DNA from 3 places in the Erwinia sp. E_sp_B01_1 genome. Region 2 is predicted to be linked to each of the others. Evidence: predicted binding sites of a transcription regulator. Region 2 holds the regulator's gene; each other region holds the start of a gene.
What was found. Region 2 encodes PhoB, which activates phosphate uptake and scavenging genes when phosphate is short. Its sites were predicted from a motif close to CTGTCATAAAACTGNCNNAT; they were not measured.

Region 1 (3,278 bases), 760 kb from region 2:
GCACTCCGCTGGCAAACGGCACGCCGGAAGAGATCCGCAACAACCCGGACGTGATCCGCGCCTATCTGGGAGAAGCCTGATATGAGCATGCTCTCTCTGGAAAACGTCAGCGCCCACTACGGCAAGATTCAGGCGCTGCATAACGTCAGCCTGCACATTAATCAGGGTGAAATCGTCACGCTGATTGGCGCTAACGGCGCAGGCAAAACCACCATTCTGGGCACGCTTTGCGGCGAGCCGAGAGCCACGCAGGGGACGATTACTTTCGACGGTAAAGCGATCACCGGGTGGCAAACAGCGCGGATCATGCGTGAAGCGATCGCTATCGTTCCGGAAGGAAGGCGGGTTTTCTCCCGGATGACCGTGGAAGAGAACCTGGCAATGGGCGGATTTTTTGCCGATCGTCAGCAGTATCAGACGCGCATCAAACGGGTTTATGAACTCTTCCCACGCCTCTATGAACGACGTGTGCAACGCGCTGGCACTATGTCGGGCGGCGAGCAGCAGATGCTCGCCATCGGACGTGCGCTGATGAGCCAGCCACGCCTGCTGCTGCTGGATGAGCCTTCTCTCGGGCTGGCTCCCATTATCATCCAGCAAATCTTCGACACCATTGAGCAACTGCGTCAGGAAGGTATGACCATCTTCCTTGTCGAGCAGAACGCCAATCAGGCGCTGAAGCTGGCTGACCGGGGCTACGTGCTGGAAAACGGCCATGTGGTGCTGGAAGACACCGGCGAAGCCCTGCTGGCCAATGAAGCCGTTCGCAGCGCCTATCTGGGCGGCTAGCTTTCAGGCATGGCTTACCAGGAATCCCGGATGACAAAGCATGGACAGGCAACGCTCAGTATTGGTCGCCGGATTTTTTGCCCTGGACTTGCTTTTACAGGCTACACAGAAATATGAGGCGAGGGGGACATAGCTCGTGAATAAAGCGTCTCGCACCATGGACGGTGCGAGCCGAGCTATCAGGGACGATGCTTTTTGCGTCTTTATGAACGAGCTATGTTCCCCTCGTTGCCCCCGTGCCTACCGACGCATTTTTACGTCTTTATGAACGAGCTATGTTCCCCTCGTTGCCCCCGTGCTTACCGACGCCTTTTTACGTCTTTATGAACGAGCTATGTTCCCCTCGTTTCACCCGTGCCTACCGATGCCTTATCGTCTTTATGAACGAGCTATGCCCCCGAACTTACCGACAACTACGTACCACCTTAAACCCGGTTTTACCGTCACCTGAGTGTCATGTACCCGTCATAAACCCGTTATCTTTCCGTCATTTTCCCGTGTCATGTTACTTCCCGGACAATAAGAACGCGCGAATTCGCGCGAAAACACCGGGCACAGGAAACCGATATGACAGCGTTCTCATTTCGTAAAACCGCACTTTGCGTGGTACTGGGACTGACCTTCAGCGGTCACGCACTGGCTGCAACCGATATTCCATTCTGGCACTCCATGGAAGGCGAACTGGGCGTAGAGGTGGAGTCGCTGGCTAAACGCTTCAACGACTCCCACCCTGACTACAAAATTGTGCCGACCTACAAAGGCAACTACGAACAGAGCCTGGCCGCCGGTATTGCTGCTGTGCGTTCCGGTAAAGCCCCGGCAATCCTGCAGGTTTATGAAGTGGGTACGGCTACCATGATGGCTTCAAAAGCTATTGTGCCGGTCTACGATGTCTTTAAAAACTCGGGCATCACCTTTGATGAAAAACAGTTTGTGCCGACCGTGGCCGGATACTACAGCGACGCCAATGGCCACCTGATTTCTCAGCCCTTCAACAGCTCCACACCGGTGCTCTACTACAACAAAGACGCCTTTAAAAAAGCGGGGCTGAACCCGGACGAACCGCCAAAAACCTGGCAGGAACTGCAAACAGCCGCCGCCGCACTGCGTAAATCGGGAATGACCTGTGGCTACGCCAGTGGCTGGCAGGGATGGATCCAGATTGAAAACTTCAGCGCCTGGCATGGCCTGCCAGTAGCCACCAAAAACAACGGCTTTGACGGCACCGACGCCGCACTGGAATTCAACAAGCCGGTGCAGGTGCGTCATATCCAGATGCTGGAAGAGATGAACAAAAAAGGGGAGTTCACCTACTTTGGCCGCAAAGATGAATCCACCGCCAAGTTCTACAACGGCGATTGTGGCATCACCACGGCCTCTTCCGGCTCTCTGGCTGATATCCGCCACTATGCCAAATTCAACTACGGCGTGGGCATGATGCCGTATGACGCCACCGTACCGAATGCGCCACAGAACGCCATTATTGGCGGGGCGAGCCTGTGGGTGATGAAAGGCAAAGATGCCGACACCTATAAAGGCGTGGCGGAATTTATGCAATTCCTGGCTAAACCAGAGATCGCCGCAGAATGGCACCAGAAAACCGGCTATCTGCCGATCACCACGGCGGCCTATGAACTGACCCGTCAACAGGGCTTCTACGAGAAAAACCCAGGGGCTGACACGGCCACCCGTCAGATGCTGAACAAGCCGCCATTGCCTTTCACCAAAGGAATGCGTCTGGGCAACATGCCGCAAATCCGCACCATAGTCGATGAAGAGCTGGAAGGCGTCTGGACCGGCAAGAAAACGCCTCAGGCTGCACTGGATAACGCGGTCACCCGTGGCAACCTGCTGCTTCGCCGCTTTGAACAGACGGTTAAACAGTAAGCCAGAGAGAGAAAACACCCCTGGCTATCAGGACTATCCCGGCTGGCATGGTATTCCGGCTAAGCCAGCCGGGGATCTCTGACCGCCCTTAAGGGCGATATCTGTTGCAAGGGCGGGAATTCTTTCGCCCGTTTCAGCGTTGAATAACCTATTTCAAGGCGACGTTATGTCTTCTTCCCGTCCCGTATTCCGCTCACGCTGGCTGCCCTATCTGCTGGTGCTGCCCCAGTTGCTGATCACCGTCGTCTTCTTCCTCTGGCCTGCGGGCGAAGCGCTGTGGTATTCGGTACAAAGCGTCGATCCCTTTGGCCTCTCCAGCACGTATGTCGGCATGGAGAATTTCAAACGCCTGATGGGCGACGAGTACTACCTCGACTCTTTTCTGACCACGATGATCTTCAGCGGCCTGGTTACGGTTATCGGTCTGGTGGTATCGCTGTTTTTTGCCGCGCTGGTGGATCACGTAGTGCGCCTTAAACGCTTCTATCAGACACTGTTCTTACTACCCTATGCGGTAGCGCCAGCCGTGGCTGCGGTATTATGGATGTTCCTGTTCAGCCCCGGCCTGGGTCTGATCACCCACTTCCTGCGGTATCTCGGCT
Region 2 (3,278 bases):
ACCTCGACGGTAAAGAGAAGCTGAAACAGGTTTCCACACCAGGCCGGCTGGTGATATCAAGCCGGGTGTTATGGTGGCTCAGCGCATGCTTCACAATGGCCAGTCCCAGCCCACTTCCGCCCGTCTGGCGCGAGCGGGCTTTGTCCACGCGATAGAAGCGCTCGGTCAGGCGCGGAATATGCTCTGCGGCAATGCCTGGCCCGTTATCTTTTACCCTGAACTGCGCTCCAAGCGGGGTTTTCTGCCAGCTGATATCAATGCGGGTGCCCGGTGGCGTGTGATTGACCGAGTTATACACCAGATTGGAGATGGCACTGCGAAGCTGCTCATCGTTGCCATACACCTGCAAACCCGGCTCGGTGGTGAAGTGGATGTCGTGCCTGCCCTGGCTCAGGGTTTCTGCCTCCCGTTGCAATACCCTCAGCATCATCGGAACATCCACTTTTTCCTGAAGATCCAGCGCAGGCGCTGCTTCAATACGGGAGAGCGTCAGCAACTGCTTCACCAGCCCATCCATCCGGCGGGTCTGTTCCTGCATGGTATGCAGCGCTTTATCACGCAGTGGCCCCTCCATGACCGAGTCGTTCATCATCTCCAGATAGCCCTGCAGCACCGTCAACGGCGTGCGTAATTCATGGCTGACGTTGGCGAAGAAGTTACGGCGGGCGCCTTCCAGCTGGTGCATCTGCGTGACATCCCTGGCCACCAGCAGCCACTGCCCTTCTGAATAGGGCATCACGCGAAATTCCAGATGACGATGGCTGTTAAGCACCAGCGTCAGTGGCCGTGAAAAGTCGCGCTGACGTAAGTAGCGGGTAAATTCGGGATAGCGCAGCAGGTTAAGGATGTTCTGTCCGTTATCTTCCGGCCAGCGCAGCCCAAGCATCTGCTGGGCGAGGCCATTACACCAGAAAATGGTGCCCTCTTCCGTGGTCAGCACAACGGCATCGGGTAAGGATTCTGCGCCACTGCGAAATCGCTTGATCAGATGCCCCAGCTCACGCCGACGGCGGCGATTTCTCGCCTGCATCTGATACAGGCCATAAAACAGCGGCTCCCAGCTACCACGCCCGGCCGGAGGCGTCATGCTGCGGTCAATCCACAGCCAGTGGGATAAACGGAGTAAGTTAGCGAAATGCCAGCCCAAAACGGCCAGCACGGAAACCAGCAGGAGCCAGGGCAGATAGCCCACCAGAAGCCCCAGGATCAGGGCTGGCAGTGAGGCAAGTATCAGCTCAAACAACAATCTCTTCCAGGAGAGGCGTTCCAACACGGTAAAGACTCCAGTGCGAACGATCAGTAACGTGCAGAGAAACGATAACCTGTTCCGCGAACCGTCTGCACCATGCGATCGTGCCCGGTCAGTTCCAGCGCCTTACGCAGGCGGCGAATATGAACGTCAACGGTACGATCTTCGACGTACACGTTAGTGCCCCATACGTGATTAAGCAACTGCTCGCGGCTGTAAACACGTTCAGGGTGAGTCATAAAGAAGTGCAGCAATTTATATTCAGTTGGGCCCATCTCCAGCGGTTGGGTATCCGACATTACCCGGTGCGAGGAGGGATCAAGACTCAGCCCCTGAATTTCGATAACGTCTTCCACCGCCATCGGAGAGATGCGGCGCATCACGGCTTTGATACGCGCCACCAGCTCTTTAGGGGAGAAAGGCTTGGTAATATAGTCGTCAGCGCCCACTTCCAGCCCGCGGACGCGATCTTCTTCTTCGCCACGCGCGGTCAGCATCATGACCGGAATTTCACGGGTCATCGCTTCGCGCTTCAAATGCTTGATGAACTGAATGCCTGAGCCGCCGGGCAGCATCCAGTCAAGCAGGATCAAATCAGGCCAGGGTTCGATAAGCAAATTGACCGCACTGTCATAATCTTCCGCTTCTATGGGTTGATAGTCATTTTGCTCCAGAACGAAACACAACATCTCACGGATTGGGGCTTCATCTTCGACTACCAGAATGCGCTTTGCCATTGTTGCTCCTGCTACTGTGACGGAATGTCACTGGATTTGCGGCGTCATTATGCGTCAGTTTTATGACAGTTTTATGAAAAAAGCACGGCCTGTCCCGAGGTTTCATAACAGTTTTATTAAGGGTCGCTGAGATTGGGTCTGGGGTTTTACGCTGTGCTGTTTATAATCGTCGACTCTGCCTCGCGCCTTAAAGGGATCCCATGCGAATTATTCATACCTCCGACTGGCATCTGGGCCAATTCTTCTACACAAAAAGCCGCGCGCCGGAGCATCAGGCTTTTACAGACTGGCTGCTGGAGCAGGCTGTGGCACATCACGTGGATGCCATCATTGTTGCGGGTGACATCTTCGATACGGGATCCCCGCCCAGTTACGCGCGCGAGTTGTATAACCGTTTTGTGGTCAATCTCCAGCAGACCGGCTGCCAGCTGGTGGTGCTCGGTGGCAACCACGATTCAGTAGCCACGCTTAATGAATCCCGTGAGCTGCTCGCCTGCCTGAACACCCGAGTGATCGCCTCTGCCAGTGATGATATCAGCCAGCAGGTGCTGCTGCTGAATAAGCGTGATGGAGAACCCGGCGCGCTGCTCTGCGCTATCCCTTTTCTTCGTCCCCGCGATATCACCACCAGCCAGGCTGGCCAGTCTGGCCGTGACAAGCAGCAAAGCCTGCTGACAGCCATAACCCAGCATTACCAGCGCTGCTGGCAGGCGGCGCGGGAGATGCGGGAAAAACTCAACCTGACGCTGCCCATTATCGCCACCGGCCATCTGACCACCGTCGGCGTGACCAAAAGCGATGCGGTGCGGGATATTTATATTGGCACGCTGGACGCCTTCCCGGCGCAGGCATTTCCGCCAGCCGATTATATTGCACTGGGGCATATTCATCGTGCGCAACGTATCGGTGGCACGGAACATATCCGCTACAGCGGTTCGCCCATCCCGCTGAGTTTTGACGAGCTGGGCAAAGAGAAAAGCGTGTTCCTGGTGGATTTTGCCGATGGCAAGCTCATCCAGGTTGAGCCGCTGGCGATCCCCCTTTTCCAGCCGATGCAGATGATCAAAGGGGCGCTGGAAGAGATTGAGCAGCAGCTCGCAGCTATCCCTGCCCGTGATGATGGCAAAGTGGTCTGGCTGGATATCGAGATTTCCACCCAGTCATGGCTGAATGATCTGCAGCGACGCATTCAGGAACTGACTCAGGCTCTGCCGGTGGAAGTGGTGCTGCTTCGCCGCAGTCGGGAGCAGCGCGAAAAGGCTATAGATCGCCACAATAATGAGACCTTAAGT
Region 3 (3,278 bases), 370 kb from region 2:
GAACATGGTATAGGTCGCCATGTGTGAAGCAGGATAGAACAGCACGCAGCCGCCGATATAGAGCGCCAGCCCCAGCAGAATCGCAATTTTATAACTGCTACTGCGGATCACCAGCGAAGCCGGAATGGCAATCAGGAAGTAACCGCCGTAGAAGGCGCTCTGCACCAGCGCGCTGGCGAAGTCGCTGAGGGCGAACACGCTTTTAAACTGGGTAATCAAAATATCATTCAGGCTGGCTGCACAGCCCCACAGCGGAAACAGACAGGAGAGCAGAATAAACTGGAACAGCGGAGTCTTGTTTAAGTAGCCATCAGGCTGCTGCACGATGTTCTGATGCATGGCGAATCCTCAGTTAGCGTTGAGAAAACGGTGAAAGGTATCGGCATCGGGGTATGAAAGCTGAGTTCCCCGTCCGGTGACGCTACAGGCGGCATAAGCTGAGGCGGACTGCATCGCCCTGGCCACGTCCCCGTGCTGCACCAGGCCGTGGGCAAAGCAGCCAATAAAGGCATCCCCGGCTCCGCTGGTATCAATGGCTTTGACCGACATCGGGCTGACACGGTGAACGGCATCGCCGTGCATCCATACCGAACCCCGGCTGCCAAGCGTAATAATCAGATTCTTCAGACCGCGTCCCAGCAGCATCTGACCGGCACGGATAACCTCTTCCTCCGTGCTGACGGGCAGACCGGTCAGGATCTCCAGCTCCGTTTCGTTAGGCATAAAGTAGTCACACAGGCAGGCGTAATCGATATCCAGACCGGCTACTGCCGGAGCCGGGTTGAGGATCACCTGGATGTTGTTCTGGCGGGCGAAATCAATGGCGTGATAAACCGTCGGCAGCGGGATCTCCAGCTGGAGAACCATCAGGCGACAGCGCTTCAACTCTTCTGCGGCATCATCAATATCCTGTGGGGAGAGTCTGGCATTAGCCCCTTTGATAATCAGAATGCGGTTTTGCGACTGGTCATCCACAAAAATGGGTGCCACCCCGCTGGAGGTGCCAGGGGCAACGGTCACGTAACGGGTATCCACGCCAAACTGCTGCAAATTCTTCACCGTATTGTCGGCGAACAGGTCTTCGCCCACTTTACTGACCATCATCACCGCAGCGCCAAGCTTTGCGGCTGCAACGGCCTGATTAGCCCCTTTGCCGCCGCAGCCCAGAGCGAAATCCGGCGCCTCCAGGGTTTCCCCCGCTTTTGGCATCGTATTGGTATACGTAATCAGGTCGACCATATTGGAACCAATAACAGCAATATCCATGACGCTTTCCCCGTGTAAATTTCGATCATTAAATGTTATGAAATTAACAATAACAATCATCATCTGTTATTTTTGTGACATCCGTCTCAGCCTGTAAATCGCACAGGCACTCAGTTAATCAGTGATTGACGCTGAGACAAAAATGTTATTATTTTAACAAAAACACGCCACTCTCTGAGGATCAGGACCATGCAAAACACAGACTTTGCCCGCTACATAGATCACACGCTGCTGGCCGCTAATGCCACCCAGGCGCAAATCACCACCCTGTGCGAGGAAGCAATCACCCACCACTTTTATGCGGTCTGCGTTAATTCCGGCTATGTCCCCCTGGCGGCAAAGCTGCTGGCAAAGAGCGAGGTAAAAGTCTGTTCTGTGATTGGCTTCCCGTTGGGCGCAGCGCTGACCAGCGCCAAAGCTTTTGAGGCGAAAGCCGCCATTGAGGCTGGCGCGCAGGAAATTGATATGGTGATTAACGTGGGCTGGCTGCAAAGCGGCGAGACTGAGGCGGTCAGCGCGGATATTCAGGCGGTGCGTGAGGTTTGCGGCCCGATCCCATTGAAGGTAATATTGGAAACCTGCCTGCTCAGCGATGCGCAAATCATTCAAATCTGTGAAATTTGTCGTGAACATCAGGTCGCCTTTGTCAAAACATCTACCGGTTTCAGCACCGGCGGCGCCCGTGAAGAGCATGTCCGTCTGATGCATAAAACGGCAGGTCCGGATGTGGCGGTAAAAGCTTCTGGCGCGGTTCGCGATCGTCAGACCGCAGAGAGTATGATTAAGGCTGGCGCTACCCGTATCGGCACCAGCTCCGGCATCGCCATCGTCAAAGGCACCAGCCCGGCCGGCGAGGGATATTAACCGTTTTATCAGGAGTCACTGACCATGGAAACCCGGCGCGATGAACGCGTAAATAAGCTGGCGTGTGCGCTTAAGCGAACCGATAAGATCCACCTCAAAGAGGCGGCGCAACTTTTGGGTGTTTCCGAGATGACCATCCGGCGAGATCTCAACGAGCAGCCTTCGGCGGTGGTGTTGCTGGGCGGCTATATCGTCAGCGATCCCAAAAGCCTTCAGGGCCACTATTTTGTCTCCGATCAGCAGGCGCATAACGTCGATAAAAAGCGGCGTTTAGGACTGCTGGCGGCCTCGCTGATTGAACCGGGCGATACGGTATTTTTTGACTGCGGCACCACCATGCCGTGGATAGTGGATGCGATAGACGACGAGCTGGCTTTTACCGCTATCTGTTGTGCCATGAACACTTTCCTCGCCCTGAAAGAGAAGCCTGCCTGTCAGGTGATCCTGAACGGGGGAGAGTTTCATGCCGACAATGCGGTGTTCACCCCGTTGGGCCAGGGGTCAGTGATGGACAGCCTCTGTCCGGGCAAGGCCTTTATTTCGGCTGCGGGTATTGATGCCGTGCAGGGAGCAACCTGCTACAACCTTAACGAACTGCCGATGAAGCATCAGGCCATGCTGCGTGCCAGCCAGAAGATTCTGGTGGCGGACAGCAGCAAGTTCGGTAAAGTCCTGCCTGCCCGCATCGGGGATCTCTGTGAATTTGACACGCTGATCAGCGATGAAGTGCCGCCGAAAGAGCTGGCTTCATTGCTGAAAGAGGCCGGGATGATGCCTTAGCCCTTAACGTTCAGGATCGTTTCGCCATCGCGCAGGCGGCGCAGGTTTTCACAGACGCCCGCCACAATCCCGTTCATGGAATTATCCGTTACCCCGCCAATATGCGGGGTGGCAATCACGTTATAGTGAAACAGCGAATCATCCGGCTCTGGCGGCTCCTGCCAGAACACATCCAGCCCCGCGCCGGCAAGATGGTTAACCTCCAGCGCGGCCTGTAACGCCTGCTTTTCAATCAACCCGCCGCGCCCAAGATTGATCAGGAAACTGCCCTGCTTCATCTGCGCCAGCGCGGTTTCATCAATGATATGGTGGGTGGCCTCGTTGTCGGGCAGGCTGAGGATCACAAAATCGGCTTCGCTGAGCAGCAC

Region 1: the regulator PhoB is predicted to act here: its motif matches at 1,252-1,271, upstream of ugpB (sn-glycerol-3-phosphate ABC transporter substrate-binding protein UgpB).
Region 3: the regulator PhoB is predicted to act here: its motif matches at 1,328-1,347, upstream of rbsK (ribokinase).

What each region holds. Positions count from the first base shown of each region.
Region 1 is NZ_CP142208.1:332,759-336,036, forward strand. It holds gene livG (high-affinity branched-chain amino acid ABC transporter ATP-binding protein LivG) at 1-80, shown strand, start outside; gene livF (high-affinity branched-chain amino acid ABC transporter ATP-binding protein LivF) at 82-789, shown strand; gene ugpB (sn-glycerol-3-phosphate ABC transporter substrate-binding protein UgpB) at 1,357-2,676, shown strand; partial or broken gene ugpA (sn-glycerol-3-phosphate ABC transporter permease UgpA) at 2,843-3,278, shown strand, end outside.
Region 2 is NZ_CP142208.1:1,092,532-1,095,809, reverse strand. It holds gene phoR (phosphate regulon sensor histidine kinase PhoR) at 1-1,273, opposite strand, end outside; gene phoB (phosphate response regulator transcription factor PhoB) at 1,297-1,986, opposite strand; gene sbcD (exonuclease subunit SbcD) at 2,187-3,278, shown strand, end outside.
Region 3 is NZ_CP142208.1:724,707-727,984, reverse strand. It holds gene fucP (L-fucose:H+ symporter permease) at 1-339, opposite strand, end outside; gene rbsK (ribokinase) at 349-1,266, opposite strand; gene deoC (deoxyribose-phosphate aldolase) at 1,456-2,130, shown strand; gene deoR (DNA-binding transcriptional repressor DeoR) at 2,155-2,910, shown strand; gene VRC33_RS03505 (2-hydroxyacid dehydrogenase) at 2,907-3,278, opposite strand, start outside.